Regions from separate parts of the Agromyces sp. GQ35 genome, predicted to be linked through region 2. Evidence: predicted binding sites of a transcription regulator. Region 2 holds the regulator's gene; each other region holds the start of a gene.

Region 1 (9,983 bases), on a different contig from region 2:
AGGGCTCGCCGGAGCGCTCATGGTCGGCGTGGGCGCGGCCAAGGCGCTCGCCCTGTCTCTCGAGGTGCCGATCTACGGAGTGAATCACCTCGTCGGTCACGTCGGCGCCGACCTGCTCGACACCGCGGCCCCGCTCGAGACGCCGACCGTCGCACTGCTCGTCTCGGGTGGGCACACGTCGCTCCTGCTCGTGCGCGACCTCGTCTCCGACGTCGAGCTCCTCGGCGAGACGATCGATGACGCTGCCGGCGAGGCGTTCGACAAGGTGGCGCGACTCCTCGGGCTGCCGTATCCCGGCGGGCCGGAGATCGATCGCGCGGCCGTCGGCGGCGACCCGCGGGCCATCCGATTCCCGCGTGGACTCACGCAGCCGAAAGACCTCGCCGCGCATCGCTACGACTTCAGCTTCTCCGGGTTGAAGACGGCCGTCGCGCGGTGGGTCGAGCAGCGTGAGGCGGCGGGCGAACCGGTGCCACGGGCCGATGTCGCGGCGAGCTTCCGCGAAGCGGTCGTCGACGTGCTCGTCACCAAGGCGATCGCCGCGTGCACCGAACTCGGCGTTCCGCGCCTGCTGCTCGGCGGCGGCGTCGTCGCCAACGCGCGGCTGCGCGAGGTGGCGATCGAGCGAGCGGATGCCGCGGGCATCGCGCTGCGCATTCCGCCGCTGTCGCTCTGCACCGACAACGGTGCGATGATCGCCGCCCTCGGCGCGCAACTCGTGATGGCGGGCCATCCGCCCTCGACCCTCGACTTCGGCGCCGACTCGACGCTCCCGGCGACGGAGATCCGCGTGGCGGCCGACCTCGCATAATCCGTGCGCGCCCACGTGCGGCGCGATAGTGTGATCGGGAGAGACCGGATGCCGTCGTCGCCGATGCGCCCGGCGCGCCGGTCATCGTGACGGAGTCGCATCCACAGCCATCGAGGGGAACCCACCGTGACCGATCAGAACCTTCCTGAGCAGCCCGCCGTGCCGCCGGTGCCGCCGACCGCACCCGAGGTTCCGGCCGCGCCCGCTGCTCCGGCTGCGCCGGACTTCGGTACGCCCCCGCCGCCGGCACCCGCCTACGGCACGCCCCAGCCCGCCGCGCCGGCGTACGGCACGCCGGCGCCGGGCTACGGACAGCCCGCCTACGGGCAGCCCGCGTACGCTCAGGCTCCTGGTCCGAAGACCAACACCCTCGCGATCGTCTCGCTCGTGGCCTCCCTCGCCGGGATCATCACCGGCGTGGGCTTCCTCGTCGGCGTCATCTGCGGGCACATCTCGCTCAGCCAGATCAAGAAGACCGGCGAGCAGGGTCGCGGCCTCGCGATCGGCGGTCTGATCACCGGCTATGTCGGCATCCTGATCTCGGTCATCCTCACGGTCATCTTCATCGTGATCTTCGCCTCGCTCGCGGCGACCGGCGCGTACTACGACTCCAGCTACTGATCTCGCGCGCCCGAGTCCGATCTCGGGTGCTCGCACACCGACCACGCAGAAGGGCGAATGCCATGAGTGATCCGAAGAACCCAGACAACCCCGACCTCCCAGAGGTGCCGACGGAGCCCGAGACGCCGAGCGTTCCCGAGCCCTCGATGCCCGATGCGCCCGAGCCCGGCGTTCCGGGTGCCCCGGAACCCATCGTGCCGGTCGACGACGTGGTGGCTGCTCCAGCGGCATCCACGCCAGACGTGCCGTCGGCGCCCGAGCCGCCCGCCGCGCCCGAGCCGCCGGCGCCGCCCGCGCCGCCGGCCCCGCCGAGCTACGGTGCTGCGACGCCGCCGGCCCCGCCCGTGTACGGCGCTCCGGCAGCCGGTGAGTCGGCTCCGGGCTACGGTGCTCCCGCCCAGCCCGCATACGGCGCTCCCGCCCAGGCCGCGTACGGCGCGCCTGCCTACGGCACCACGGCACCGACGAAGTCGACTCCGGTGCTCAGCCTGATCTCGCTGATCGCCGGCATCGTCGGCCTCCTCGGCTTCTTCGTGGTCTTCATCCCGTTCGTCGGCGGTGTCATGCAGCTCTTCATCCCGGCTGCGGCCGTGGTGCTCGGCTTCCTCGGCAAGAAGAAGGAGCCGGCCGCGAAGGGCATGTGGCTCACCGGCATCATCCTCGGCTTCGTCGGCATCGGCATCGCCCTGCTCTCCTTCGTGCTGTGGGGTGTCGCCTTCGCCGGCTACGACAGCTACTACGGGTACTGAGGAGCAGTCCATGGCTGAGCGTGAGGGGGTCTCGCCCGACGGCGAGACCCCCGACCGCTTTCCAGGCGGTTCCGGGCCGAACGCCGTTCCGCCGTCCGAAGGCCCTCGCCATTCGGGCGATGCGAGTGGCGCGGAGGGAGCGGTCCAGAACGGGCCGACCCCGAGCGGCGCGACCGGCCAGCATGCGACGGGCGATGCGCGCATGACACCGCTGGAGCCGCTCGCACCGTTCCAACCCGCCGAACCGACGTTCCGTGCCGATCCTGCGGTGCGCGAATTCGACGTGCCGTTCGACACCGGACAATTGCGGTCGATCTCGACGGGTCAGCTGCTGATCGTGCACCGTCCTGGCATCGACGTGAACGAGGTGGTCGAGGAGCAGACGCAGCGGCGGGTGTACAGCTGGGTCGCCGCCGTCGTCGGCACCATCGGCGCGATCGCTTCGTTGTTCATCGGCTGGATGCTGCCGCTCTCGATCGCGGCGATCGTCTTCGGCGTGCTGGGTCTGCGTCGCGAAGAGCACGGACGCTCGCTCGCCTTCGTCGGCATCGGCACCGGCCTCGCCGGACTCGTCTTCTCGGCCGTGTGGATCGGCTACTACGCGATCGTCTTCGGCGCGCTTCCGCAGTAGCGCGAGACCACGGGCGCGCCCCGCAGGTCGGCTCAGATCCGCTCGACGAGCAGGGCGACGTGCCGGCCCGCTTCTCGCGTCAGCACGATGGTGGCGGATGCCGCGCCGCGGAGCTTCAGTCTCGTGCGCAGGACTGCCGGGTCGATGTCGATGCCCCGCTTCTTGATCTCGAGCGTGCCGATGCCGCGGGCCGACAGCGCCTGGCGGAGTTGGCGTTCGTCGGCCGGCAGTCGTTCGAGCACCCGGAAGCCTCGTGCGAACGGCGAGTCGAAGGCGGTGTCGGAAGTGAGGTACGCGATGCCGGCGCTGAGCATCCAGGCGCCATGCGCCCGCGCGAGGTCGCCGATCAACCGTGCGCGGATCACCGCACCGTCGGGTTCGTAGAGGAATTCGCCGAGCGGCCCGACGGGTGCGTCTTCGCTGTCGGCGCCCGCCGTGAGCTCCTGCGCTGCGTCGCCGCGGATGACGAGCGCGGCACGACGGATGCCAGGCCGCGCGACCGATCCGAACCAGACGCCCAGCTCGACGAGATCGCCGTCGACCGAGACCCACTGCGCCTCGGCAGCGGCCGGAATGACGTCGCGGTCGGTGCCCGGGCCGAGTTTCACGCCGACGGGCATGCGCCCGCCGAGGCCGAAGGCGAACTCGAGCGAGGGCGAGTAGGCTGCGGCATCCGTGATCCTCGTCGTGGTTCCGCCGGCGGTGGTGCGCCGGGCGGGGTCGAGCCAGGCTCCGTCGATGCCCGCGAGAGCGACTCGCTCGGCTTGCTCGTGCAGCACGTGGACACGCGGGAACGGCGTGAGGTTGTAGGCGGCGATCGCCGCGGTCACCTCGTCGGCATCAGCTGCCGTCACCTCGAGGTCCATCGCTGCCATGGCCAGGGCGTCGCCGCCGATGCCGCATCCGAGGTCGGCCACGTGGCCGACGCCGGCTCGCGAGAAGCGCCCGGCGTGCAGGGCCGCGACCTTCAACCGGGTGGCCTGCTCGAGCCCTGTTTCGGTGAAGAGCATGCGGGACGAGAACGGCCCGAACTTGCGCTCGGCCTTCGCGCGGAGCTTGGCCTGGCTGAGCACAGCGGCGACGAGGGTCGGCGCGTGGCCCTGCTTGCGCAGGTCGGCGACGGTCTTGACGATGTCGGCTTTCGAGTCCCAGGCGGGAAGTGCGTCGAGCAGCGTGAGGCCCTCTGGAGAGAGCAGTTCGACGAGTTCGGCACGATCCACCCGGCCACGCTAGCATCGCGCACACGGGGGAGCGGCGCGATGCGCATCCCCACCCGGGCGGCCACGCTAGCATCGCGCGCACGGGGGAGCGGCGCGATGCGCATCCCCACCCGGGCGGCCACGCTAGCATCGCGCGCACGGGGGAGCGGCGCGATGCGCATCCCCACCCGGGCGGCCACGCTGGCATCGCGCACACGGGGGAGCGGCGCGATGCGAATGCCCGCGTTCGCCTGTGGCTGAACGGGCTGGCACTCACGTTGCATGAGTGCCAAATCGCCCCTAGACTCGCTTTAGCACTCTCGCTCTGAGGCTGCTAACCAGTCTTCGTCAAGACAGTTCATTCATTGAGAGTAAAGGGGTCAACCGTGTCGGTTTCCATCAAGCCGCTCGAGGATCGCATCGTCATCAAGCAGGTCGAGGCCGAGCAGACCACCGCATCGGGTCTGGTCATCCCCGACACTGCCAAGGAGAAGCCCCAGGAGGGCGAGGTCGTGGCAGTGGGCCCGGGTCGTATCGATGACAACGGCAACCGCATCCCCCTCGACGTCGCCGTCGGCGACAAGGTGATCTACTCGAAGTACGGCGGCACCGAGGTCAAGTTCGGCGGCGACGACCTGCTCGTGCTGTCGGCTCGCGACGTGCTCGCAGTCGTCGTCCGCTAACGAGCGGCGAAACGATTCATCCGAGGCCCGGATGTCCCGATCGGGACATCCGGGCCTCGTTGTCGTTTCGACGTGATCGTCGTCTGCCGGGCGTAGTCTGTGCTGGTGCCGACCCGCTCCGAACCCGCGCCATCAGCCTCGACGACCTCGGCCGGTGTCAGCCGGTCGGGCCTGTTCTTCGCGATCGGCGCCTACGGGCTGTGGGGCTTCCTGCCGGTCTACTTCATCGCGCTCGCACCATCCGGCCCGTTCGAGATCGTCGGCTGGCGGGTGCTCTTCTCGCTCGTCTTCTGCGCCCTGCTCATCACGGTCACACGAGCATGGCGGCCACTCGCGGTGCTGTTCCGCGATCGCCGCATCGTGCTCACGATGGGCCTCGCCGGCCTCCTGATCTTCATCAACTGGCAGACCTACGTCTACGCGACGCTGTCGAACCAGGTGGTCGAGGCGGCGCTCGGGTACTTCATCAATCCGATCGTCACCGTCTTCCTCGGGGTGTTCCTCCTCCGCGAGCGGCTGAATCTCACGCAGTGGATCGCCGTCGGCATCTCGATCGTGGCGGTCGTCGTGCTCGCCATCGGCTACGGGCAACTGCCGTGGATCGCGCTCGTGCTGGCCTTCTCGTTCGGGTTCTACGGCCTCATCAAGAAGCGGGTCGGCCCCAAGGTCGATGCCGTCTCGGGGCTGACCATCGAGACCGTCTGGCTCGCGCCGCTCGCCGTCGTCCAGCTCGTGTTCGTCGGCATGACCACGGGTCTGACGATCGGCACGGTCAGCGTCTGGCACACGGTACTCCTGCTGCTCGCCGGGGCGATCACCGCTGTGCCGCTCCTGCTCTTCGCTGCGGCCTCGCGGCGGCTGCCGCTCATCTTCATGGGCTTCATCCAGTACTTCGCGCCGTTCATCCAATTCCTGGTCGGCGTCGTGATCCTGCAGGAGCCGATGCCACCCGAGCGCTGGGTCGGATTCGGTCTCGTCTGGGTCGCACTCATCGTGCTGACCGTCGATCTGCTCCGTGGAGTGCGCGCGTCTCGGCGGGTCATCGCCGAACCCGCCTGAGCCGAGCTCGCGGTTCGCCGCGTGATTTCCGGGCGTGATTGCGGCGTCGGTGAGCGGATGGCCCAGACGCTCGTTCCTCGCGTTTGTGCAGGCGTTTCCGCGGAATCCGTGCGTCGAATCGGGTCGAGGTGTCGGCGAGGTAACGATTCGAGCGGTGTTACACGGTTGTGACCGCGCCGACTTGTTTCCGCCTTTGGCGCGGAATACTGTCAATCAACGGCGTCACCATGGCGCTGCATTGTGTACCAATTCCTTCAGTCCCAAGGAGCAACATGAGCGTATTCGCGAAGGCCTCGGCCAAGCGTTCGGCTCGCGCAGCCTGGACGGGTCTCGCCATTGCCGGCGTCAGCACCCTCCTCCTCACTGCGTGCGCGTCGGGCGGCACGCCGTCGGCCGAGACGGAAGAGCCGGCCGACACCGGCGACGCACTGCCCATCGAGGCCGGTGAGCGGAGCCTCGACATGAAGATCGGAACGATCCTTCCGCAGAGCGGTACGCTCGCGTTCCTCGGCCCGCCCGAGGAAGCCGGCGTCGAGCTCGCGAAGCAAGAGATCGTCGAAGCAGACTCGGGCCTGAACCTCGAAGTCGTCTACCGCGACTCGGGCGACACCACGACCGACATCGCCACCGTCTCCGTGACCGACCTGCTCTCGCAGGACGTCTCGGCGATCGTCGGCGCTGCTTCGTCGGGTGTCTCGTTCACGGTCATCGACCAGATCACCTCTGCCGGTGTCGTGCACTTCTCGCCGGCGAACACCTCGCCCGATTTCACCGAGTACGAAGACGCCGGTCTGTACTTCCGCACCGCGCCGTCCGACCTGCTCCAGGGTGAGGTGCTCGGCACGCAGATCGCCGATGACGGTCACTCGACGCTCGGCCTGCTCGTGCTGAACGACCCCTACGGCACCGGCCTCGCCGCTGCCCTCAAAGAGGCGTTCGAAGCAGCCGGTGGCGAAGTGGTCGCCGAAGAGCTCTTCAACACGGGTGACTCGAACTTCGACGCGCAGCTCTCGGCCATCTCGGCCTCGAACCCCGACGCGGTCGCGGTCATCACGTTCGACGAGGCGAAGGTCGTCGTTCCGGCGCTCGTCGGCTCCGGTTACCCCGGTGACCAGCTGTACTTCGTCGACGGCAACCTGTCCGACTACAGCGCAGACTTCGCGCCCGGCCTCATCGCCGGCTCGAAGGGCACGCTGCCCGGCCCGAAGCTCGAAGACGACTTCCGTGATCGACTGCTCGCAGTCGACCCCGAGCTCGCCGACTTCAGCTACGGTCCCGAGTCGTACGACGCGACGATCCTGATCGCCCTTGCGGCGTATGCGGCGAACAGCACCGAAGGTGCCGACATCGCCAAGTACCTCCGCCAGGTGTCGGGCGGCTCGGGCGACGGCGAGAAGGTCACCACCTTCGCTGACGGCGCCAAGCTGCTCGCCGAGGGCAAGCAGATCGACTTCGACGGTCCGTCCGGTCCCATCACGCTCGACGAGCACGGTGACCCGACCGAGGCGACCATCGGCGTCTACGAGTACGGTGACGACAACACGTACACCCGCATCAACTGATTCGGGTTGACGACTGAGAGGGTCCCGGCTTCGGCCGGGGCCCTCTCTTCGTGCGTGCGGGGTGCGCACCCGACCCGCTCACCATCCCGGCGGACGCAGCCGGCCCCTGGCCTGCCCAGTCCGCCGAGAGCCCACCCAGCCCACAAGCCCGGCCCCCAGCCTTCCCATCCCGCAGCCGGCTCCTGCAGCAATTCAGGAGCGCGCACGGCGTGTCATTGGTGAGTATCCGGCGGCACGCCGCACGACACGTCTCCGCTCCTGAATTGGTGCAATGGATGATGGGGAGCATCGGTGGGGGTGCCCCGGAGGGCTCCGAGGACCGGGTCGCAGGCAACAGGAGCACCGGCAGGTCGGGCGGGGACCACGAAGCGCGCGGCGGGTGCGCCCGAGCAGCGAGAAGGGGCGGATGCCGCAGTATCCGCCCCTTCAGTCGTTCTCTTCCGAGTGGGTCAGTCCTGGCCGAGCGTTCCCAGGTAGAGACCGATGACCTTCGGGTCGTTCAGCAGGTCGCGACCGGTGCCCGTGTAGGCGTCGCGGCCCTGGTCGAGCACATACCCGCGGTCGCAGATCTGCAGGCAGCGGCGTGCGTTCTGCTCGACCATGATCGTCGTGACGCCGGCGCGGTTGATCTCCTTCACGCGAAGGAACGCCTCGTCTTGGCGCACCGGGGAGAGGCCGGCACTCGGTTCGTCGAGGAGCATCACGTGCGGACCCATCATGAGCGCGCGCGACATGGCCACCATCTGGCGTTCACCGCCCGAGAGCGAACCGGCCCGCTGGCCGAGTCGCTTGCCGAGCTCCGGGAAGATCTCGGTGACGAACTCGAGGCGTTCCTTCAGCCCCTTGGGCTTCTGGAAGAGGCCCATCTCGAGATTCTCCTGAATCGTGAGCGAGGGGAACACGTTGTTCGTCTGCGGTACGAAGCCGACGCCCTTGGCGACGAGCTTGTTCGCCTTCAGGTTCGTGATCTCTTCGCCGTTCAGGCGGATCGTTCCCTCTCGCACCTTCACCAGGCCGAAGATCGCCTTCAAGAGGGTGGACTTGCCGGCACCGTTCGGGCCGATGATGCCGATGAGTTCACCCTGTCGCGCCTGGAGCGAGCACGCGTTCAGGATGTTGACGCCGGGGAGGTACCCGGCGGTCACCGTATCGACCTCGACGACCATGTCGCCGACGGGCTCGAGCACCGCGCCCGGGGCGGGATTACTGTTCGTCATCGATGAGCTCCTTCAGGACTTCGACGTGTTCCGTGTCGGTCGCGCCGAGATCGGCGTCGTGATGTGCGCCGAGGTAGGCGTCGATCACGGCCTGGTTTTCCATGACGGTGTGCGGGTCGCCCTCGGCCACGATGCGGCCCTCGGCCATCACGACGACCCAGTCCGCGATGTGGCGCACCATGTGCATGTCGTGCTCGACGAACAGCACGGTCATGCCCTGGGACTTCAGGTCGAGGATGTGGTCGAGCAACGACTGGGTCAGCGCCGGGTTCACCCCGGCCATCGGCTCGTCGAGCATCACGAGTGTTGGGTCGCTCATGAGAGCTCGCGCCATTTCGAGCAGCTTTCGTTGCCCGCCCGAGAGGCTCGCGGCGTAGTCGGCGCTCTTGGTGTCGAGCTTGAAGCGGGCGAGCAGTTCGATGGCCTTGGCCTCGATCTCCTCCTCCTGCTTGCGCCAGAGGAACGGCAGCACCGAGCGGAAGAGGTTCTCGCCGCTCTGGTCCTTCGCGCCGAGCTTCATGTTGTCGAGCACCGTGAGCAGGCCGAGCGCCTTCGTCAGCTGGAACGTGCGGATGAGGCCCATGCGGGCGACCCGATAGGCCGGCACGTGCGCCAGCGAACGACCCTCGAACTCCCACGTGCCGGAGTCGGGCTTGTCGAAGCCCGTCAGCAGGTTGAAGAACGTGGTCTTGCCGGCGCCGTTCGGGCCGATCAGCGCGGTGATCGCACCGCGTGGGATCTCGACGTGGTCGACATCGACCGCGGTGAGGCCGCCGAAGGTGCGGGTGACGCCGTCGGCGATGAGAATCGGGTCGACCTTGCGGCATCCGGGTTCTGCAGCGCCGATGTGAAGACCCGTGGTCTTCACCGGCTTGGACGTGGGAGTGACGTCACTTGACAAAGGCCAGCTCCTTCTTGTTTCCGAAGATGCCCTGGGGCCTGAATATCACGATCAACATGATCGCGACGCCGACGAGGATGAACCGGAGCTGCCCGGCCTGCACCTGCGTCATGAACGGGAGCCAGCCCGCCTCCACCGCTCGGGAGATGAAGCCCGAGAAGAAGGAGAGCAGCACCCAGAAGATCATCGAACCGATGATGGGTCCGAGGATCGTGGCGGCCCCGCCGAGCAGCAGGATCGCATAGACGAAGAACGTGAGCGAGGTCTGGTAGTTCGCCGGGACGACCGCTCGGGGCAGGACGAAGATCATGCCGGCGAGGGTGCCGTAGACACCACCGAGGATGAGGCTCTGCATCTTGTACGAGTAGACGTTCTTGCCCAGGGCGCGAACGGCGTCTTCATCTTCACGGATGCCCTTGATGACGCGACCCCAGGGGCTGCGCATGATGAGCCAGGTGAGGAGCGCGATGATGACGACGAGCGACCAGCCGACGATGCGGACCCACCAGTCGTATTCGTTGTACATGAATGGTCCGAAGCCGTAGGTGCC
Region 2 (9,983 bases):
CATGCGAGCGATGGCGGCGGCGAGGCGGCGGTAGCCACTGAGCGATGCGCCTCGAGGGCGGGTGCTGCAGGACGCGGCGACGAGTCCGTCGAGCCGGCCGGGAAAGCGCGCCGCGTATTCGATCGAGAGGTAGCCGCCGAGGCTGAGCCCGACGAGGAGGCGCGGCGCGCCGTCGTCGACGCCACCGGGGTTCAGCGCCTCGTCGATGGTGCGCAGTGCGGCATCGACCGTGAAGGGCCCGCCGATGTGACGACCGTGTCCGGGCAGATCGATCGCCACGGCATCCAGATCGTGGCGGCCGAGCAGCTCGAGCTGCGCGCGCCACATCGACGACGAGGTGCGCAGTCCGTGCACGAGCACGACGCGGGTGCGGGGCATCCGTCAGCCCGCCCTGATCGCGCCGAGCTCGCGCGCCCTCGCCACGGCGGCGGTGCGCGAGCCCACGTCGAGTTTCGTGAAGATGTGCACGAGGTGCGACTTCACGGTCGCCTCGCTGAGGAACAGCGCGCGGCCGACCTCGCGGTTCGTGCGCCCCTCGGCGACGAGCGAGAGCACCTCCGCCTCGCGCACCGTGAGACGTTCGTCGCTGGCGCGGGATGCGTCGAGCCGCGACGAGACGCCCGGCGCGAGCGCGGCGTCGCCGACCGCCGCGGCGTGCACCGCGGCGATGAGTTCGGCGGGCGGCGCGTCTTTCAGCAGGTAGCCGCTCGCCCCCGCCTCGATCGCGCCGAGGATGTCGGCGTCGGTGTCGTAGTTCGTCAGCACGAGCACGCGGGGTGCGGCGGCTCGTGACCGGATGCGACGGGTGGCCTCCGCGCCCTGCATGGTGCCCGGGTACTGCAGGTCCATCAGCACGAGGTCGACGTCGAGGATCGCGGCCGACTGCACCGCGTCTTCGGCCGTCGACGCCTCGCCCACCACTTCGAGGTCGGGTTCGCTCTCGAGCATCGCCCGGATCCCGGCCCGGACGACGGGATGGTCGTCGCTCAGGAGGAGCCGGATCATGGGGTCACCGCCGGGATGCGCACCGAGACGGCCGTGCCGTCGCCGGGCGCCGACTCGATGTGCACGCTGCCGCCGAGCGCCTCGGCGCGCAGTCGTATGGCTCGAAGCCCGAACCCGCCCGCCGCAGGGGGCCGGGCCTCGGAACCTGCGGCGGACGCCTCCGCAACGAGCGGCTCCGCGACGTGGAATCCGGTGCCGTCGTCGACCACATCGAGGGCGACCTCGTCGCCCAGGTAGCTGAGCGTCACCGAGGCATGCCCGGCGTGCGCGTGCTGGAGCACATTGGCCAGCGAGCCCTGTGCGATGCGCAGGAGCGCCGCATCGGTCGACATGGGCAGGAGCACCGGGTCGCCGCTCGTGACGAACTCGACGTTCAGGCCGCCGCCGGCCTGCGCCGACTGCTCGGTCGTCGCCTCGGCCAGTCGGCGGAGTGCCGCCGGCAGGGTCTGCACGTCGAGCGAGGGCGGTGCCAGTTCGCGGATGAATCGCCGCGTCTCGCCGAGGTTCTGCGCGGCGGTCTCCCTGGCGAGTTGCAGCTTCTGCTGGGTCGTCGCGTCGGAGACGTCGCGTTCTGCGGCGTGCAGCAGCATCTGGATGCTCGACAGGCCCTGCGCGACGGTGTCGTGGATCTCCCTCGCCAGGCGCTCGCGCTCGGCGAGCGCGCCGGCCTCCCGGCTCGCGGCCGCCAGCTCTTCACGGGTGGCCATGAGATCGAGGATGAGCGTCTGGCGCTCGTGCGTCTCCTGCTCCATCGCGCGATAGCCGAGACCGATGACGATCGCGACGCCGGCGCTGATCAGCGGACCGAGGATCGAACCGACCTCGAACCCGAGGTGCGTGGCGGTGCCCCAGACCGAGAGGCCGAAGGTGACGACGACGAGCGGCACGGCGATCGGAGCGGCGAGCACGTGCAGTTCGAGGAAGAAGAGCGGGAAGGCGAGGAACGCCGCATCGGGCGTCAGCGCCGACATGCCGACCCAGAGCACGAGGAGGCTCACGAGCCAGACCACGCGCGCCCAGGTGGGCAGGTTCCTGTGGGCTGCCGCCACGCCGGCGCCGTAGCAGGCGAGGAACGCGACCGCGAGTACGGTCACCGCGACCTCGGTCGGTGCGTCGGCGAGGAGCGCGCGAACGACGACGAAGAGCGTGAGCCCGACGACGAGCACGTGCAGCCCCAGCCGGAGCGCCGTGAACACGGGCCGCAGGGCCGATGGAGCCACGCGCGAGCTGGGGACTTCGATCACCGCCATGATGCTCCGAGCGTAGCCCGGGGGCCTGTCGCGGGGCATCCGTCGAAAGTCGGAACCGAAGTCATGGGAGAATCGTCGGGATGTCCCCGAGAGCCACGAACCCGCCGGTGCCTGCTGCCACCGACCCCGCGCTGATCCGAAACTTCTGCATCATCGCGCACATCGACCACGGCAAGTCGACGCTCGCCGACCGCATGCTCGGCATCACGGGTGTGGTGAGCGACCGAGACATGCGCGCGCAGTACCTCGATCGCATGGATATCGAGCGCGAGCGCGGCATCACGATCAAGAGCCAGGCGGTGCGCATGCCATGGCAGGTGGGCGACACGTCGTACGCGCTGAACATGATCGACACGCCGGGTCACGTCGACTTCAGCTACGAGGTCTCCCGCTCGCTGGCTGCGTGCGAGGGTGCGATCCTGCTCGTCGACGCCGCGCAGGGCATCGAGGCGCAGACGCTCGCGAACCTCTATCTTGCGCTCGAGAACGACCTCGAGATCATCCCGGTGCTGAACAAGATCGACCTGCCGGCCGCTGAGCCCGAGAAGTACGCGAAAGAGCTCGCCGACCTCATCGGCGGCTCACCCGACGACGTGTTGAAGGTCTCCGGCAAGACCGGTGTCGGCGTCGAAGAGCTCCTCGACCGGGTGGTCGAGCGCATCCCCGCACCGGTCGGCAATGCGGATGCCCCGGCGCGCGCGATGATCTTCGACTCCGTCTACGACAGCTACCGCGGCGTCGTCACCTACGTCCGCATGATCGACGGTCATCTCGCCCCGCGTGAGCGCATCCAGATGATGTCGACGCGCGCCACGCACGAGATCCTCGAGATCGGCGTGAGCGCGCCCGAGCCGACACCAGGCAAGGGGCTCGGCATCGGCGAGGTCGGTTACCTCATCACGGGTGTGAAAGACGTGCGCCAGTCGAAGGTCGGCGACACCGTCACGACCGCGGCGAAGCCGGCCACCGATGCGCTGCCCGGCTACACCGAGCCGCTGCCGATGGTGTTCTCGGGCATCTACCCGATCGACGGCGGCGACTATCCCGAACTTCGCGAGGCGCTCGACAAGCTCAAGCTGTCGGACGCTGCGCTCGTCTACGAGCCCGAGACGTCGGTCGCCCTCGGCTTCGGCTTCCGCTGCGGCTTCCTCGGCCTCCTGCACCTCGAGATCGTCACCGAGCGACTGCGACGCGAGTGGGGCCTCGATCTCATCGCGACCGCGCCGTCGGTGATCTACGAGGTGACCACCGAAGACAAGAAGACGGTGACCGTCACCAACCCGAGCGAGTTCCCGACGGGCGCGAAGATCGTCGAGGTTCGCGAGCCGATGGTGCGCGCCGCGATCCTTGCGCCGAAAGACTACGTCGGCACGATCATGGAGCTCTGCCAGTCGCGCCGTGGTGCCCTCATCGGCATGGAGTACCTCGGCGAAGACCGGGTCGAGATCCGCTACAACATCCCGCTCGGCGAGATCGTCTTCGACTTCTTCGACCAGCTGAAGTCGAAGACCGCGGGGTACGCCTCGCTCGACTACGAGCCGACAGGCGATCAGGCCGCCGACCTCGTGAAGGTCGACATCCTGCTGCAGGGCGAGCAGGTCGATGCGTTCAGCGCGATCGTGCACCGCGACAAGGCCTACGCCTATGGCGTGCTGATGACCGGCCGCCTCCGGGAGCTCATCCCGCGCCAGCAGTTCGAGGTGCCGATCCAGGCGGCGATCGGCGCTCGCATCATCGCGCGCGAGTCGATCCGCGCGATGCGCAAAGACGTGCTGGCCAAGTGCTACGGCGGTGACATCACCCGCAAGCGCAAGCTCCTCGAGAAGCAGAAGGAGGGCAAGAAGCGCATGAAGATGGTGGGTCGCGTCGAAGTGCCCCAAGAGGCGTTCATCGCCGCGCTCTCGGGCGACACCGAGAAGAAAGACAAGAAGTAGCGCCTCGCGCTAACGTGGTCGTCGTCGGCGGGAGTCGAGCACGCGGGCGGCGAAGCGCCCCGAGCGGCCCGCCCGGAGACGGGGCACGGCATGGTGGACACACTTCGGCCACGGGCACTGCGACACGGTGACGTCGTGGCGGTGGCGGCGCTTTCGGGCGGCCTCGACGCCGACGAAGCGTCGCTCTTCCGGGCCGGCGTGAGCCAGATCGAGTCGCTGGGCTTCACCGTGCGCATGCCACTGATCGGGTTCAGCGACATCGACGGGCTGCACCTGGCGTTGCACGCGCGCACCGGGCTGGTCAGCGTGCACGGCGACCTCGTCACCCACGGATTCGGCGAGTGGCCCGACACGACTGCCGAGCGCCGTGCGCAGCTGGCCGACATCTCCCGCCGGGTCCTGACGCAGACCGAGGCCGCCGGTGCGCTGCCGCAGAGCGAGGCGTGGGAGTCATGGCGGCCGGGCCGGGCGGCGGGTCCATTGCTCGGTGGCCTCCTGAACCGCCTCGTGCGCCTCCATGGCACGCCGTATGGAGTGCCTCTCGAGCGTTTCGACGGCGCGATCCTGTTCTGGGAAGACGTCAACACGTCGACGTCCATGATCTGGAACGACCTCCAGGCGCTGCGCCACGCGGGAATCCTCGATCGCGCGGCAGGCATGATCATCGGTCCGGTCGCCGACGTCGAGGTCACCGACGACGGGCCGGGGCTTCGAGAGGTCACGCTCGACGTGCTCGGCGACCGCGACATCCCCGTGCTCGCGAACGTCGAGATCGGGCACACCCCGCCGAACCTCCCGCTCCCACTGGGCGTCCGCGCCGAGCTCGATACGGATGCATCCATGATCACCCTGCTCGAACCCGCGGTCGCGGAGCCCTGAGGACGCTCCGGGTTCGCGCGCAGCCGAGGCGGTCATCGAGAGCACCGGCTTCTCAGGTGACCTCCGTAGAATCGACGGATGCCCGCCGCTCGATCGTCTCACTCGAACCGAGTACCCGGACGCCTCCCGACATCACGAAGGACCGACGGATGACCCGCCGAAGCACGTTCACCGACCAGTCGGTCACTTACGGCGCGATCGGGGCGACGCTCGCGCCCGACCTGTTGCGCTATCCGCCGGCGGGGTACCGCCCCGCTGAAGACGCCGTGCGGCTCGGTTCGGGCACGGAGCGCTTCCAGCGCGCGGCCGATGCGCTCATGACCTGGGGCATCCAGCGCGGCGCCGGCTTCGACGTCACCGAGGCCGCCAGCGGCACCGGCGCGCAATACCCGGGCATCGTCTACGGCGCCGATGGCGCTCCGTTGAGCGACCAGCCCCCGCCGCGCAGCGAAGAGCGGTTCGGTGCCGACGGCACCCCTTACATCGCCGCCGGCATGACCGCGACGCTGGAGCGCAAGCGCCGATTCGGTGTCGCCAAGACGCCGGTGCTCGTCGTCTACGTCATCGACGAACCCGATCGCATCGGCTTCGCCTACGGCACCACGGCCGATGGCCCCGAGAGTGGCGAGGAGTCGTTCATCCTCGAACGTCGTGACGACGACACGGTCTGGCTGACGATCCGCTCGATCCTCGCCACCGCCGGTGGCATTCGCGCGATCGTTGCGCCGAGGCAGCGCAGGCTGCGCCGTGAACTCACCAAGCTCGAACTGCGGGCGCTGCATCCCGCGGGCGGCGTCTGAGTCGTGGGGTCCGCACTGCCGCTCGGCGATCCCGCGCCGGCCGATGGGCTGCTGCCGGCGTCGGCCGCGTCGGGCGCCCTCGACCGTGCGTTCGGCGTCTACGTGCATGTGCCGTTCTGCCGGGTCCGGTGCGGGTACTGCGACTTCAACACCTACACCGCCGATGAGCTGCGGGGTGCGCGGCAGGTCGACTACGCCGACCACGCGATCGCTGAGATCCGGATGTCGCGCACAGTGCTCGAGGCATCCGCGCAGCCCGCTCGAGCAGCGTCGACCGTCTTCTTCGGCGGCGGAACCCCGACACTGCTGCCGGCCGACGACCTCGTGCGCATGCTGGGCGCGGTGCGCGACGAGTTCGGGCTCGAGCCGGGCGCCGAGATCACGACCGAGGCGAATCCCGACTCCGTCGGCCCCGACGACCTCGCCCGACTCGCCCAAGGTGGATTCACCCGGGTGTCGTTCGGCATGCAGTCGGCGGTCCCGCACGTGCTCGCCGCCCTCGACCGCACGCACGACCCGGCCCGAGTGCCGCTCGTCGTCGGATGGGCGCGTGATGCGGGGCTCGGCGTGAGCCTCGACCTGATCTACGGAACGCCGGGGGAGTCGATCGACGACTGGCGACGCAGCCTGGCCGCCGTCATCGCCGAACGCCCGGACCACGTGAGCGCGTACGCGCTCATCGTCGAGGAGGGGACGAAGCTCGCCCGCCAGATTCGCCGGGGCGAGCTTGCGACGCCATCCGACGACCTCGAGGCCGACATGTACGAGCTCGCCGACGAGCTGCTCGCCGACGCCGGCTACGAATGGTACGAGGTCAGCAATTGGGCGACGGATGCCTCCCACCGCTCACGTCACAACCTCGGCTACTGGCGTGGTGACGACTGGTGGGGTGTCGGACCGGGTGCGCACAGTCATGTCGGCGGGGTGCGCTGGTGGAACGCGAAGCATCCGTCGGCCTACGCCGACCGCGTCACCGCCGGCGTCTCGCCGGCGGTGGGCCGCGAGGTGCTCGACGCCCCGACCCGCGAGACCGAGCGGGTGCTGCTGCTCACGCGCATCCGCGAGGGTATCGATCTCGCGTCACTGCAGGCGGGAGGACGCCACGCGGTGGCGGGTCTCATCGCCGACGGCCTCGTCGACGCGAAAGCCGCCCTCTCCGGTGTGCTCACGCTCACCAGGAGAGGACGGCTGCTCGCAGACGCCGTGGTACGGCGACTGCTCGACGGATCGTCGGAACTCAGCTCACGAACTTGATCGCGAGCGGGTAGGTGTAGGGCTGGCCCTGGTTGGCCTTCACCGCGGCGATGATGCTGAAGATGATCTTCACGATCTCGATCGCGAAGACCAGGAAGATGCCGATGAAGACGACGATGAGGATGTAGCTGATCACGAGCGCGATCGCGATCGTGATCTGGAAGTTCAGCGCCGTCGCGGTGTGTGCGCGGACGAACGGTCCCTTGTCTTTCAGCACCAGGTAGCCGATCAGCGGCGGGATGAAGTAGAAGAAGATGCCGCCGACGTGGATCAGCGTCGCCCAGAGTTTCTCATCGGAAGGGCTGAGCGGCGCGCTCTGCTGGTAGGGAGTCCCCGGCGGCGGGGGAGGCGGGGTCGTGTCGGACATGATGTCTCCTTGGTCGCGTCGCCCGGTGGGCGAGGGTTCGAACATGTTCATGCTGGCACAGGGGAGCGCGCCGGGCGAGTACCTGCCCGGCGCGCTCGCGTACCGCTGCTACTTGATGAGGCGGATCGCGAAGGGGTAGCGGTAGTGCTGCCCGTCCTTCGCCTTGAGGAACGCGATGATCGAGAAGATGACGCCCACGATCCATGCGGCCCACACGACGAAGACGCCGATCAGGATGAACGTGAGGATCCAGCCGACGACATAGGCGAAGAAGATCGTGATCTGGAAGTTCAGCGCCTCTTTGCCTTCGGTGTTCGTGAAGGCGCCGCGGTCTTTGAAGATGAGCCAGATGATGAGCGACGGCAGCGGGCCGAGGATGCCGCCGAGGTGGGCGAACGAGCCCCACTGCACGTCTTGCTCGGGCGACAGCGGTGCGGCGACCGGTTGCGGTGCCGCGGGCTGCTGCGGCGGAATGTTCGCGTCGGGCGACGGTGAGTTCGGATCAGTCATGATGCGTGCCTTTCGGGGGTTCTCAGATGACCCGCGTCTCGTGCGACAGGAGGTCGTCGTCGAGGATGACTCGCGGAATACCCATACGGTAGCGCCGCCGCCCCGCGGCTGGCAACGGCATCGTCGCAGGATGTCGCGATATGATTGGCAGTCACTCGATTCGAGTGCCAACTCTTCGACGGAAGCGAGGGTCATGGTCTCCGAACGCAGCCTCGCCGTGTTGCGCGCGATCGTGCAGGACTACGTCGCGTCGCGCGAACCCGTCGGGTCGAAGTCGATCGTCGAGAGGCATGCCTTCGGCGTCTCCGCTGCGACGATCCGCAACGACATGGCGCTCCTCGAAGAAGAGGAGTTGATCGCGGCGCCGCACACCTCGTCGGGTCGCATTCCGACCGACAAGGGCTATCGGGTCTTCGTCGACCAGCTCACCGAGGTGCGCCCGATGAGCAGCGCGCAACGGCAGGCGATCGAGACCTTCCTCGGCGAATCGAGCGATCTCGACGAGTTGCTCGCGCGCACGGTGCGACTCATCGCGCAACTGACCAATCAGCTCGCGGTCGTGCAGTACCCGAGCTTCGGCAGCGCACGCGTGCGGCACGTCGAGCTCATCGCGCTCGCGTCCGACCGCGTGCTCTGCATCCTCATCACCGATTCGGGTCAGGTCGAGCAGCGCCTCGCCGAACTCGAGGAGCCGGTCGACGAGCAGATCCTCGACGGACTCAGGGCGCGCTTGAACGAGGTCGCAGGCGGTCGCGCGATGGCCGACGCCGCCGAGGCGCTGTCCGGCGAGATCGACAGCGTCGATCCGCATCACGCGGCCGTCCTCCACACGCTGGCCGCCACGCTCGCCGATCAGGCGCGGGCGCAACGTCAAGACCGTCTGGTCGTGGCCGGCGCGGCGAACCTCGTGCGCACCGAGCAGGACTTCGCCGGATCGATCCTCGGCGTCATCGAGGCCATCGAAGAGCAAGTGGTGCTGCTGCGGCTGTTCGGCGAGATGGCGACCGACGACCATGCCGTCACGGTGCGCATCGGCCGCGAGAACGCCTCCTTCGGCCTCGGCGAGACCTCCGTCGTCTCGAGTTCCTTCGCGATCCCGGGCCGCGACATCTCGAGGCTCGGCATCGTCGGCCCCACCCGCATGGACTACTCCAACAGCATGGCGGCCGTTCGCGCCGTCGCCCGTTACCTCTCCCGCACCCTCGGCGAGAGCTGAACCCGCCGCCCGTCGCATCCGACCGGCACTTCCGGCAATCGAAAGGACAAGCCCTCCGTGGCCGACCATTACGAGGTCCTCGGCGTCGCGCACGACGCCACCCCCGACGAGATCAAGAAGGCCTACCGCCGTCTCGCGCGTGAGCTCCACCCCGACGTCAACCCGGGCGCCGAGGCATCCGAACGCTTCAAAGAGGTCACGCACGCGTACGACGTGCTCTCCGACGCGCGGCAGCGCGAGCAGTACGACCTCGGTGGTCAGGGCGGCTTCGGCGGCGGCGGTCAGAACTTCGGCGGCTTCGGCGACATCTTCGAGACGTTCTTCGGGGCCGGACAGCAGAGCCGGGGGCCCCGGTCACGGCGGGAGCGCGGCCAAGATGCGCTGATCAGGGTCGAGGTGGGCCTCGACGAGGTGATCTTCGGCACGCATCGCGACATCGAGGTCGACACCGCGGTCACCTGCGAGACCTGTCACGGTTCGTGCTGCCAGCCGGGCACCTCGCCCGTCACGTGCGACATCTGCCACGGCACCGGCTCGATCCAGCGCTCGGTGCGATCGCTGCTCGGCAACGTCATGACCTCGAGCCCGTGCGGCACCTGCCGCGGCTACGGCACCGTCATCGCGACGCCGTGCGTCACCTGCCAGGGCCAGGGCCGCGTACGCGCCCGCCGCACCGTTCCGGTCGACATCCCGGCGGGCGTCGACACGGGCGTGCGCCTGCAGATGCCGGGCTCCGGTGAGGCAGGCCCCGCCGGAGGCCCGAACGGC
Region 3 (9,983 bases), on a different contig from region 2:
CAAGAAGTGGGTGCAGGATTCGACGACGCGCGCCCTGACCGAGGCGGTGCCGAACTCCGACCTCGAGTCGATCAAGGGCACGCCGACGGTGCTCGTGAACGGCAAGCAGTACGAGGGTTCGCTGACCGACCCGGCGGAGTTCCAGTCGTTCGTGCTGCAGGCGACCGGGGAGACCTTCTCCGAGTCGACCTCGACGCCGACTCCCACACCGACGCCGGCGTCCTGACGTTACGCGTTTCCCACGAAGGCCCGGCCGTGCGCCGGGCCTTCGTGCGTTCACATTCGTCGTCTTCCGGATCGGTAGGATGTCGGAGAGGCAACGCCCTCGCCGGCTTGGCGCAATTGGTAGCGCACCGCTCTTGTAAAGCGGGGGTTGCGGGTTCGAGTCCCGCAGCCGGCTCTTGAATCACCATCCAGTCGACACGCGCCAGCGCGCGCGGAGCGAACCGCTGTCCCATCACCACGCGCACGTCGAGCGGCCGCGAGTCCCGACCTGGATCGCGCTCGTCCTGGCGCTCGTGCTCGGGGCGGGCACAGCCCTGCAGTCGCGAGTGAACGGGCAGCTCGCCGCGTCACTCGAAGACCCGTTCACGGCAGCCGCGATCTCGTTCGGAAGCGGACTCGTGATCCTGCTCGCATCGCTCTGCCTCTGGCGTCCCGGACGTGCCGGCCTGGCGCGGGTCGCGCGCGCGCTCAGGGGCCGGGAACTCGCCTGGTGGATGGTGCTCGGCGGAATCGCTGGCGCGTGGTTCGTCACGACCCAGGGACTCTCGGCGGGCGTCATCGGGGTCGCCCTCTTCACGATCGCCATCGTCGCGGGGCAGACCGTCGGCGGCATCGTGTTCGATCTCGTCGGGCTCGGTCCGGGCGGTCGGCGGCCGCTCAACGTGACCCGCGTGGTCGGGGCGCTGCTGGCGCTCGCCGCGATCGGCTGGGCGGTCTCGGCGCAGATCGCCCACGACGTGCCGGTTCTGCTCATGGTGCTGCCCTTCATCGCCGGCCTCGGAGCTGCGTGGCAGCAGGCTGTGAACGGGCGAGTGAAGGCGGTCGCGGGCAGCGCGCTCACGGCGACCGTCATCAACTTCGCCGTGGGCACGGTCGTGCTCGTCGTGGTCATGCTGGTGCACGCGGCAGCCGCGGGGTGGCCGGCGGCACTGCCGACCGAGCCCTGGTTGTACGTCGGCGGCGCGCTGGGCTGCATCTTCATCGCCGGGCAGGCGATGCTCGTGCGCTCGCTCGGCGTGCTGCTCCTGGCGCTCTGCGGGGTCGCCGGTCAGCTCGTGGCCGCCCTCGCGCTCGACCTGCTCCTTCCGACGGCCGATCGCCCGGTCGACATCGCGACGATCGGCGGCACAGCGCTCGCCCTCGTCGCCGTCGCAGTCGCGTCGATCCGCTGGAGCCGCCGCAAGCACGCGGCGGTGCTCGCAGATCCGTCCCCGGCCGATGGGCCATCGATCAACCGCGTCGAGTGACCGCTTCCCGCCGTGCACCGAGCAGGGCAGCACTTCCGAGGACGACGGACGAGCCGATCACCCACGCCAGATGCAGCCACACCGGCTGCGGCTCGGCCCCCGACCAGTACTCGATGTCCGCACTGGGCATGACCACACCGTAGGCGAGCTGGCCGAAGTGGAAGGTCGGCAGGAACTGGGCGACGTCTCGGAGTACCTGCGGAAGCTCGCCGAGCGGCACGAAGAAGCCCGAGGCGAAGGCCAGCGGTAGGAACACCAGGTTGGCGATCACGGCGGCCGTCCTCGGCCGCGCCAGGAACGCGATCGCGAACCCCAACGTGCTGAACGCCAGGACGCCGGCGAGCATGGTGACGCCGAGTCGGAGCCAGGCGTCGGTCGGCAACTCGACCCCGCCCACCGTGGCCGCGAGAAGCGCGATGCCGGCGACGACCAGCGCGCCGAGTACCAGGGCGTTCGCAATCTTGCCGGCGAGGTGGACCCATGTGGGGAACGGCGTGGCACCGAGCGTGCGGAACCAGCCACGACCGCGCTCCTTCGCGACGTCTTCACCGAATGTGAAGATCGCCAGCGACACCACGCCGTACGCGCCGATGGAGACCGCCATCGCGAGTCCGACGCTCGTGCCGCCCGGCAGGGTGTTCGATGCGTTGGGCAGCCCGAACATGGCGTACAGCAGCACCGGGACGGCGATCGCGCCGATGGCGAAATCGGGGGTTCGCAGGCGGGTGCGAAACTCCGTCGCGGCGGTGAGGATGACGAGGCCCGCTGCTCCGCCGTTCCGCCGCGGCTTGTCCGTTCCGGCATCCGTGGGGCGGGACGGGGGAGTCGAGGTATCGCGAGTGCTCATCAGTCGTCTTCTTCCTGGAGGGCGGAGGATCGCTCCGCGGTCAGCGCGAGGAAGACCTCCTCGAGATCTTCGTCGCCGTGGTTCGTCAGCTCGTCGGCCGTGGCGTCGGCGACCACGCGACCCTGCGAGATCACCAGCACGCGATCGGCGACGGCGGATGCCTCGGCGAGATCGTGCGTGGCGAAGAGCACGGTGGCGCCGTGCTGCACGCTGGCGCGCGCCTGCTCCCAGAACGCGCGCCGGGACGCGACGTCCATGGCAGCCGTGGGTTCGTCGAGCAGCAGCAGCTCGGGCGCGCCCACGAGCGCGAGGGCGAGGAGGAGGCGTTGGCGTTCCCCGCCTGACAGCGTGGTCACGGTGCGTCCCGCTCGCTTCGTCAGTGCCGTGCGCGCAAGCACGTCGTCGACGGCGAGCGACTGCGGGTAGCTGCGCCCGATCAGCCGGACGAGCTCTCGGACGGTCGTCTGCTCCGGCAGCCCGGCGGACTGCAGCATCGCGCCGACACGACGGCGCACGTGCCGGCCGGGCGGCTCGCCGAGCACCTCCACCGTTCCCGACGTCGGGCGGACGAGTCCGAGGAGGACCTCGAACGCCGTCGTCTTGCCGGCTCCGTTCGGCCCGAGCACCGCGACGATCTCGCCGCGATCGATCACCAGGTCGAGCCCGTCCAAGGCTCGAGTCCCGTCGTATTCCTTGCGTACCTCGTGCATCTCGAGCACGGTCATGATCGACTCCTCACGTCGACGACGACGCTACGGAGCACGGTCCATGCGCGGACGTGCCGGTCGGCACTCCTTCGACCCATGACCAATGGCAGGTCCCGAATCCGACCGTGTCTCGTAGCATTCGGGTATGGCGATCAAGGCGGACGAGCTCCTGAGCGCCGTGGCGGGCCTCGCCGCCACCCTCGTCGTCGGCGTCTCCGCGCTCCTGGTCGTGTGGGGCGTTCACGCGGATCCGGCGAGTGTCGCGATCTGGTGGTCTGCCTACCTCGTCTACCTCGCGGTCATGGTCTTCGACGCCGGTTTCCTCCGAATCCGCCCGCCATGGCCCTTCGCCGTGACGGTCGGGCTGTTGCTCGTCACGGGGTCGACGCTGTGGCTCGTCGCGCCGGGGATCGGATGGTCGGCACTGCTCTGCGTGATCACCACCGCCGTGGCGTCATTCGGGCTCGGACCGCGAACCGTCGCGGTACTCATCGTGCTCCAGAGCATCGTGATCGCGGTCGGCGGTGCGAGGGCCGGGTGGGTCGTCGCGGAGGTCGTCTTCTCCACGTTGGCGTACCTCTCGTTCCAGGTGTTCGCTGCACTCGTGATCGCCGGTACCCGGCGTGAGGCGGCGGCGCGAGCGGAGCTCGCGGCCGCTCACGCAGATCTCCGGGCGGCCACGGCGTTGCTCGCCACGTCGAGCCGAGATGCCGAGCGACTGCGGATCGCCCGCGACCTGCACGACGTCATCGGGCATCAGCTGACGGCACTCGCGCTCGAGCTCGAGGTCGCCGTGCACCGCACGGCCGGTGAAGGCCGCGAGCACGTCACCAGGGCGCGCGGCATCGCGAAGGACCTGCTCACCGACGTCCGCTCCACGATCGGTGAGCTTCGCGATGCACGTACCCACCTGGAGCCAACGTTGCGCGCCGTGCTGGAGCGGCTACCCGGACTCGACGTCGACCTCTCGGTCGACGAACGCACCCCGCTCGACGAGGCGCGGACGATCGCGGTCGTGCGGTCGGTGCAGGAGATCGCGACCAACGCGGTGCGCCACGCGCACGCGACCCGCCTCGAGGTGACGGTCGTCTCAGACGATCTCGGCCTCGAGATGCACGCCCGTGACAACGGCATCGGGGTGCGCCACCTCGAGCGCGGCAACGGCCTCACCGGGATGGGTGAGCGGATCGAGGCGCTCGGTGGCGAGCTGCTGCTCGAGTCCGCTCCCGGACAGGGCTTCGGCGTCACGGCGCGGGTGCCGGCGCGATGACGCGCGTGGCGCTGGTCGACGACCAGACCCTGGTGCGCCAGGGCATTCGCAGCCTGCTCGCGCTCAGCGATGAGATCGAGGTGGTGGGTGAGGGTGAAGACGGCGATGCCGCGCTCGAACTGGTCGCGACGAGCGAGCCCGACGTCCTGCTCCTCGACCTCCGGATGCCGCGCCGAGACGGCATCGCCACGCTCGAGGCCCTCGCTGTGCGCGGCTCGACCGTACCTGTGCTCGTGCTCACCACGTTCGACGACGACGATCTGGTGCTGCGGGCCCTGCGGGCCGGCGCGACGGGCTACCTCCTGAAGGACGTGACCCTCGAACATCTGGTGAGCGCCATCCGTACGCTCGCGGCGGGCGGCACCCTGCTCCAACCGGGACTGACCGATCGGCTCTTCCGGGCCGTCACCGCCCGGCCGGCCGGGGTAGGCGGCTTCGAACGGCCCGAGCCCCTGACGGCGCGTGAGACCGACGTGTTGCAGTTGGCCGCCACCGGCTACTCCAATGCGGAGATCGCGTCCGCCCTCCACCTCGCGTCCGGCACGGTCAAGAACCATCTCTCGAGCGTGTTCATGAAGCTCGGGGTGCGCGACCGCACGCGAGCGGTACTGCGCGCGCTGGATCTCGGCCTGCTCGACGACGCCTGAGCGGGCCGGTCGACGTCAGTCGAGCGTCGTCAGTCGAGCGGCGGCGATGCGGTCGGCGCGGGGTGCACCGCGGTGGCCCGCGGGCACACCACCGACGTACAGCCACCCGAGCATGCGCTCGTTGGGCGCGAGGCCGAGCATGTCCGCGACGAGTGGATGCCGCGCGTGCGGGCCCGTGCGCCACATCACGCCCCACCCCGCCTCATCGAGCAGCAGGCTGAGCAGGTGGGCGACACCGGCGGCTGACGCTTCCTGCTCCCACTCGGGCACCTTCGGGTGCCCCGGAGTCGTGACGACGACCATCGCCAGCAGGAGCGGTGCTCGCAACGGCTTCGCGGCGAGCTTGGCGACGGCGTCGCCCTCGGCACCTGCGGCCGACGCGATCGCACGTCCCAGTCGATCGCGCGCGGAACCACGCAACGCGATGACGCGCCACGGCCGGAGTGCGCCATGATCGGCGACCCGGCCCGCCGCTTCGAGCAGCGTCACCAGTTGGTCGTCGTCAGGCGCGGCATCCGTCACCTTGGGCGCCGACCGTCTGGCGAGCATCGCCTCGCGTGCGGACCGTGCCACTCAGGACTCGGCTGAGAAGTCGAGGGCGAGGGAGTTCATGCAGTATCGGTCGCCGGTCGGCGTGCCGAAGCCGTCGGGGAAGACGTGTCCGAGATGCGAGCCGCAGCTCGCGCAGCGCACTTCGGTGCGCACCATGCCGAGCGAGGAGTCCTCGATGAGCTCGACCGCCTCGGGTCGCACCGACTCGTAGAAGCTCGGCCAGCCGCAGCCCGAGTCGAACTTCGTGCCGCTCTGGAAGAGTTCGGCTCCACACGCCGCACAGGCGTACACGCCCGCGCGGTCCTCGTCGAGGAGCTCGCCGGTCCACGGCCGCTCGGTCGCCGCCTCGCGCAGCACGGAGTACTGCTCGTCGCCGAGCTCGGCGCGCCATTGCTCTTCGGTCTTCTCCACGTCGTACGCCATCAGCGGTCCTCCCAGTGCTCGCATCGGTGCCATCCCATGGTCGCAGGTCTCCCGGCGAGTTCCGGCATCGAGTGCAACGTCCGAGCGGGTTCCGATTGTTCCGGCCGCCGCTCGCTCCTGCGGCAGCGGCGCACGCTGCAGCCGAGTCCACCGGGTACACGCCGCCGTCACTCGGCCCCTGCACGGGCGAGCGTGTCTAGGATGACGTGCAGGCGGCGCATCCGGCCCGCCGTGACGGGAGGTCGTATGGGCGCCGAACGCGTGCCGCATCACCCGTCGGAATCGGCACTCGAAGAACGCGACGTGCGCGTGCTCGCCTTCGAATCACGCGCCTGGCAGCACCCCGGCGCGAAGGCCGAGGCGATCCGCGACGAGTTCGGCATCTCGGCCGCCCGCTACTATCGGATCCTCGGCGAGCTCATCGATTCGCCCGCGGCGCTCCGCCACGATCCCATGCTCGTCAAGCGACTGCAGCGGATGCGTGCGGCGCGTGCGGCGGCGCGATCGCGGCGTTCGCTCTCGATCGGCCGACCGCTCGACTGAGCGCGGCCCCGACACGACGACTGGACCCATGGCGCAGAAGTTCCCCCGCGATCGTTTCGACTCGATCCCGCATGGCATCGACCGGGTCGGTGCGCACCGGGCGCCCGCGCGCCGGGGTGCCGCATGGATCGCGTTCGCCTGGGCGGCCGTCGCGACCGTCGTGCTGGTCGTGGCGGGCATCGCCGGCGTGATGCTGTTCAACGATCGCTTGAACTTCGGCAACCCTCCCGCCGCGACGCCGAGCTCGACGCCGGTCGCCACCGCCGAGCCGGTGATCGCCCCCGACATCCCAGTACTCGTCTTGAACGGCACGGCGACCGCAGGACTCGCGGCACGCGCCGGCGAGACCCTCACGGCCAACGGAGTCCCCGTCGGCTCCACTGCGAATGCGGACAACGACACCCTGACCGAAACGGTCGTCTACTACGCGACGCCCGAGCTCGAGGGTGCCGCTCGCGGCGTCGCCCAGTTCCTGCCGGAGGCCGACGTGCGGATGTCCGAGCAGTTCGCCGCCACCGGCAACCAGCTGGTCGTGGTGCTCGGCGCCGACTACGCGGACGCGACCGCGGGCTGATCCCTCCGTCCGCGTCGCGGGTGAATCGTTGCGATTCCGATACCTGCACCATGCACCGGACACTTGTGCGCAGGCGGCCCGTCGTGAGTATCTGGATTCGGTCGCTCCCGCGGTGCGAACACGTCGTCCCTGGCGTGGGTTCGGCACGAGCGGGTCGGCCCGGTACAGGCGACAGGCACGTGCTGATCGACACCTACACAGCAACACGGGAGCAACGCATGGCGAACGGAACCGTCAAGTGGTTCAACGCTGAAAAGGGCTACGGATTCATCACCGTCGCCGAAGACGGTCAAGACGTCTTCGTGCACTACTCGGCGATCGACATGTCGGGGTACAAGGTGCTCGAAGAGGGCCAGCAGGTCGTCTTCGAGGTCGGTACGGGGTCGAAGGGGCCGCAGGCGGAGGCGGTTCGTCCGGCCTGAACCGGCTGCGACCTGATCCGAGCGCGTCGCCGATTCCGGCGGCGCGTCCTCCTGGTTCCGAGGCCCCCGCGGCTACGCTGGCGGCATGGCGCTGCGAGTCCGGCAGGCCTCGCGTCGGCGAGGCGCGATGCTCTGCACACTCGCGGCGGCGGTCGTACTCACGGCGTGTCAGTCGCCGAGTGTCCCTCCGGCCGATGAAGGCGCGCTCGCCCGCCTCGCGGCCGATTCCCCGCCGGTGTCGGTGTCGTTCGCGCCGCTGCGCGGCACGCGTGCAGATGCCGCCGCGCTCGCCCACCCCTCGCTCGCAGCGAAGATCGACAATCACGACGAGGCGCGCCCGCAGATCGCCCTCAATCGCACCGACGTCGTCTTCGAGGAGCTCGTCGAGGGGGGACTCACGCGATACGTCGCGATCTGGCACTCGGATGTGCCCGACGAGATCGGTCCCGTGCGATCGATCCGCCCGATGGATCCCGACATCGCATCGCCGTTCGGCGGCATCATCGCGTATTCGGGCGGCCAGGAGCTCTTCGTGGAGATGATGATGGCGACGCCGTTGGTGAACCTCGTCTTCGACTTCGACGACTCCGATCTCTTCTCACGGGCGGATGAGCGACCGGGTCCGCACGACGTGATCCTCCGCGCCGCTGACGCGGTGTCCCGCAACGCCGCGCTCGCACCGCCGCCCGTGCAGTTCTCCTACGGCGCCGCTGATCCGTTGGCGGCTCCGGCGCTCGCCGCGACGTCGACGTCGCGCATCGATCTCGTCTTCTCCGATGCTCGGTTCCCGGCCTGGGAATGGGATGGCGCGACATCCGTCTGGCTGCGGTCGCAAGAGGGTTCGCCCGATCTCGAAGCTTCGGGGGAGCGAGTGCGCGCGGTCAATGTGGTCACGCTGCGGGTCGACATCGACGAGAGCTACGGCGATGTCCCGAAGACCGTGATGCTCGGCTCAGGCGAAGCGTGGGTGTCGGTGGCGGGTCGCACCGCCCACGGCAACTGGGCCAAGGATGCCGCGGCTTCGCCCATCGCTCTCACCGCCGATGACGGCTCGCCGCTCCGCCTGGCACCCGGCAACACGTGGGTCGAGCTCGTGCCCGGCGACGGTTCGGTGACGTTCACGCCCTGAGCGGACAGCTTCGGGCTCGCTTGCACTCACGACGGTCGAGTGCCAGAATCGTCTTAGCACTCACTCGTTTTGAGTGCTAACCCAACGAATCTTTGAAGACGTCCGGGAAAGGACGAGAGAAACACATGGCAAAGATCATTGCTTTCAACGAGGAGGCCCGTCGCGGCCTCGAGCGTGGCCTCAACACGCTCGCCGACGCGGTGAAGGTGACCCTCGGCCCGCGCGGCCGCAACGTCGTGCTCGAGAAGAAGTGGGGCGCGCCCACGATCACGAACGACGGCGTGTCGATCGCCAAGGAGATCGAGCTCGACGACCCGTACGAGAAGATCGGTGCAGAGCTCGTCAAGGAGGTCGCCAAGAAGACCGATGACGTCGCCGGCGACGGCACCACGACCTCGGTCGTGCTCGCCCAGGCACTCGTGCGCGAGGGCCTCCGCAACGTCGCCGCAGGCGCCGACCCCATCTCGCTGAAGCGCGGCATCGAGAAGGCCGTCGCGGCCGTCGAGGTCGAGCTTCTCGCGAACGCCAAAGACGTCGAGACGAAGGAAGAGATCGCAGCCACGGCTTCGATCTCCGCCGCCGACGAGCAGATCGGTGCGCTCATCGCCGAGGCGATCGACAAGGTCGGCAAGGAGGGTGTCGTCACCGTCGAGGAGTCGAACACCTTCGGCACCGAGCTCGAGCTGACCGAGGGCATGCGTTTCGACAAGGGCTACCTGTCGGCGTACTTCGTCACCGACCCCGATCGTCAGGAAGCGGTCTTCGAAGACCCGTACATCCTGATCGTCAACGGCAAGGTCTCGAACATCAAGGACCTCCTGCCGATCGTCGACAAGGTCATCCAGACCGGCAAGCAGCTGCTCATCATCGCGGAAGACGTCGACGGCGAAGCACTCGCAACGCTGATCGTCAACAAGATCCGCGGCATCTTCAAGTCGGTCGCCGTCAAGGCTCCCGGCTTCGGCGACCGTCGCAAGGCGCAGCTCCAGGACATCGCGATCCTCACCGGCGGCCAGGTCATCTCCGAAGAGGTCGGCCTCAAGCTCGAGAACGTCACCCTCGACCTGCTCGGTCAGGCCCGCAAGGTCATCATCACCAAAGATGAGACGACCATCGTCGAGGGCGCCGGCGACGAAGAGGCCATCGCGGGTCGCGTGTCGCAGATCCGCAAGGAGATCGACAACACCGACTCCGACTACGACCGCGAGAAGCTCCAGGAGCGCCTCGCCAAGCTCGCGGGCGGCGTCGCCGTCATCAAGGCCGGCGCAGCGACCGAGGTCGAGCTCAAGGAGCGCAAGCACCGCATCGAAGACGCCGTTCGCAACGCGAAGGCCGCCGTCGAAGAGGGCATCGTCGCCGGTGGTGGCGTCGCACTCATCCAGGCCGGCAAGACCGCG

Evidence for each region. The regulator HrcA, encoded in region 2, represses chaperone genes, less so after heat shock. The targets are predictions, from matches to a motif close to TTNGCACTCGNNNNNNNCGAGTGCNAA.
Region 1: a site for HrcA is predicted at 4,278-4,304, ahead of groES (co-chaperone GroES). Genes of this name have one in related genera too.
Region 3: a site for HrcA is predicted at 8,640-8,666, ahead of groL (chaperonin GroEL). Genes of this name have one in related genera too.

The regions. Positions count from the first base shown of each region.
Region 1 covers NZ_JCAXEO010000001.1:204,364-214,346, reverse strand. The annotation lists gene tsaD (tRNA (adenosine(37)-N6)-threonylcarbamoyltransferase complex transferase subunit TsaD) at 1-811, shown strand, start outside; gene AC6CH0_RS00990 (DUF4190 domain-containing protein) at 938-1,432, shown strand; gene AC6CH0_RS00985 (DUF4190 domain-containing protein) at 1,495-2,181, shown strand; gene AC6CH0_RS00980 (DUF4190 domain-containing protein) at 2,192-2,812, shown strand; gene AC6CH0_RS00975 (class I SAM-dependent methyltransferase) at 2,845-4,032, opposite strand; gene groES (co-chaperone GroES) at 4,398-4,694, shown strand; gene rarD (EamA family transporter RarD) at 4,800-5,753, shown strand; gene AC6CH0_RS00960 (ABC transporter substrate-binding protein) at 6,026-7,315, shown strand; gene AC6CH0_RS00955 (ABC transporter ATP-binding protein) at 7,765-8,532, opposite strand; gene AC6CH0_RS00950 (ABC transporter ATP-binding protein) at 8,519-9,433, opposite strand; gene AC6CH0_RS00945 (branched-chain amino acid ABC transporter permease) at 9,423-9,983, opposite strand, start outside.
Region 2 covers NZ_JCAXEO010000002.1:121,539-131,521, forward strand. The annotation lists gene AC6CH0_RS12515 (alpha/beta fold hydrolase) at 1-378, opposite strand, end outside; gene AC6CH0_RS12520 (response regulator) at 382-1,005, opposite strand; gene AC6CH0_RS12525 (sensor histidine kinase) at 1,002-2,249, opposite strand; gene lepA (translation elongation factor 4) at 2,336-4,189, shown strand; gene AC6CH0_RS12535 (S66 peptidase family protein) at 4,280-5,068, shown strand; gene AC6CH0_RS12540 (DUF1990 domain-containing protein) at 5,218-5,868, shown strand; gene hemW (radical SAM family heme chaperone HemW) at 5,872-7,122, shown strand; gene AC6CH0_RS12550 (DUF4870 domain-containing protein) at 7,106-7,489, opposite strand; gene AC6CH0_RS12555 (DUF4870 domain-containing protein) at 7,598-7,999, opposite strand; gene hrcA (heat-inducible transcriptional repressor HrcA) at 8,193-9,215, shown strand; gene dnaJ (molecular chaperone DnaJ) at 9,273-9,983, shown strand, end outside.
Region 3 covers NZ_JCAXEO010000001.1:56,273-66,255, reverse strand. The annotation lists gene AC6CH0_RS00345 (DsbA family protein) at 1-226, shown strand, start outside; tRNA gene AC6CH0_RS00340 (tRNA-Thr) at 328-400, shown strand; gene AC6CH0_RS00335 (DMT family transporter) at 402-1,472, shown strand; gene AC6CH0_RS00330 (ABC transporter permease) at 1,456-2,319, opposite strand; gene AC6CH0_RS00325 (ABC transporter ATP-binding protein) at 2,319-3,044, opposite strand; gene AC6CH0_RS00320 (sensor histidine kinase) at 3,172-4,296, shown strand; gene AC6CH0_RS00315 (response regulator) at 4,293-4,943, shown strand; gene AC6CH0_RS00310 (nitroreductase family protein) at 4,959-5,516, opposite strand; gene msrB (peptide-methionine (R)-S-oxide reductase MsrB) at 5,517-5,918, opposite strand; gene AC6CH0_RS00300 (DUF3263 domain-containing protein) at 6,165-6,461, shown strand; gene AC6CH0_RS00295 (LytR C-terminal domain-containing protein) at 6,490-7,035, shown strand; gene AC6CH0_RS00290 (cold-shock protein) at 7,254-7,457, shown strand; gene AC6CH0_RS00285 (DUF3048 domain-containing protein) at 7,543-8,586, shown strand; gene groL (chaperonin GroEL) at 8,712-9,983, shown strand, end outside.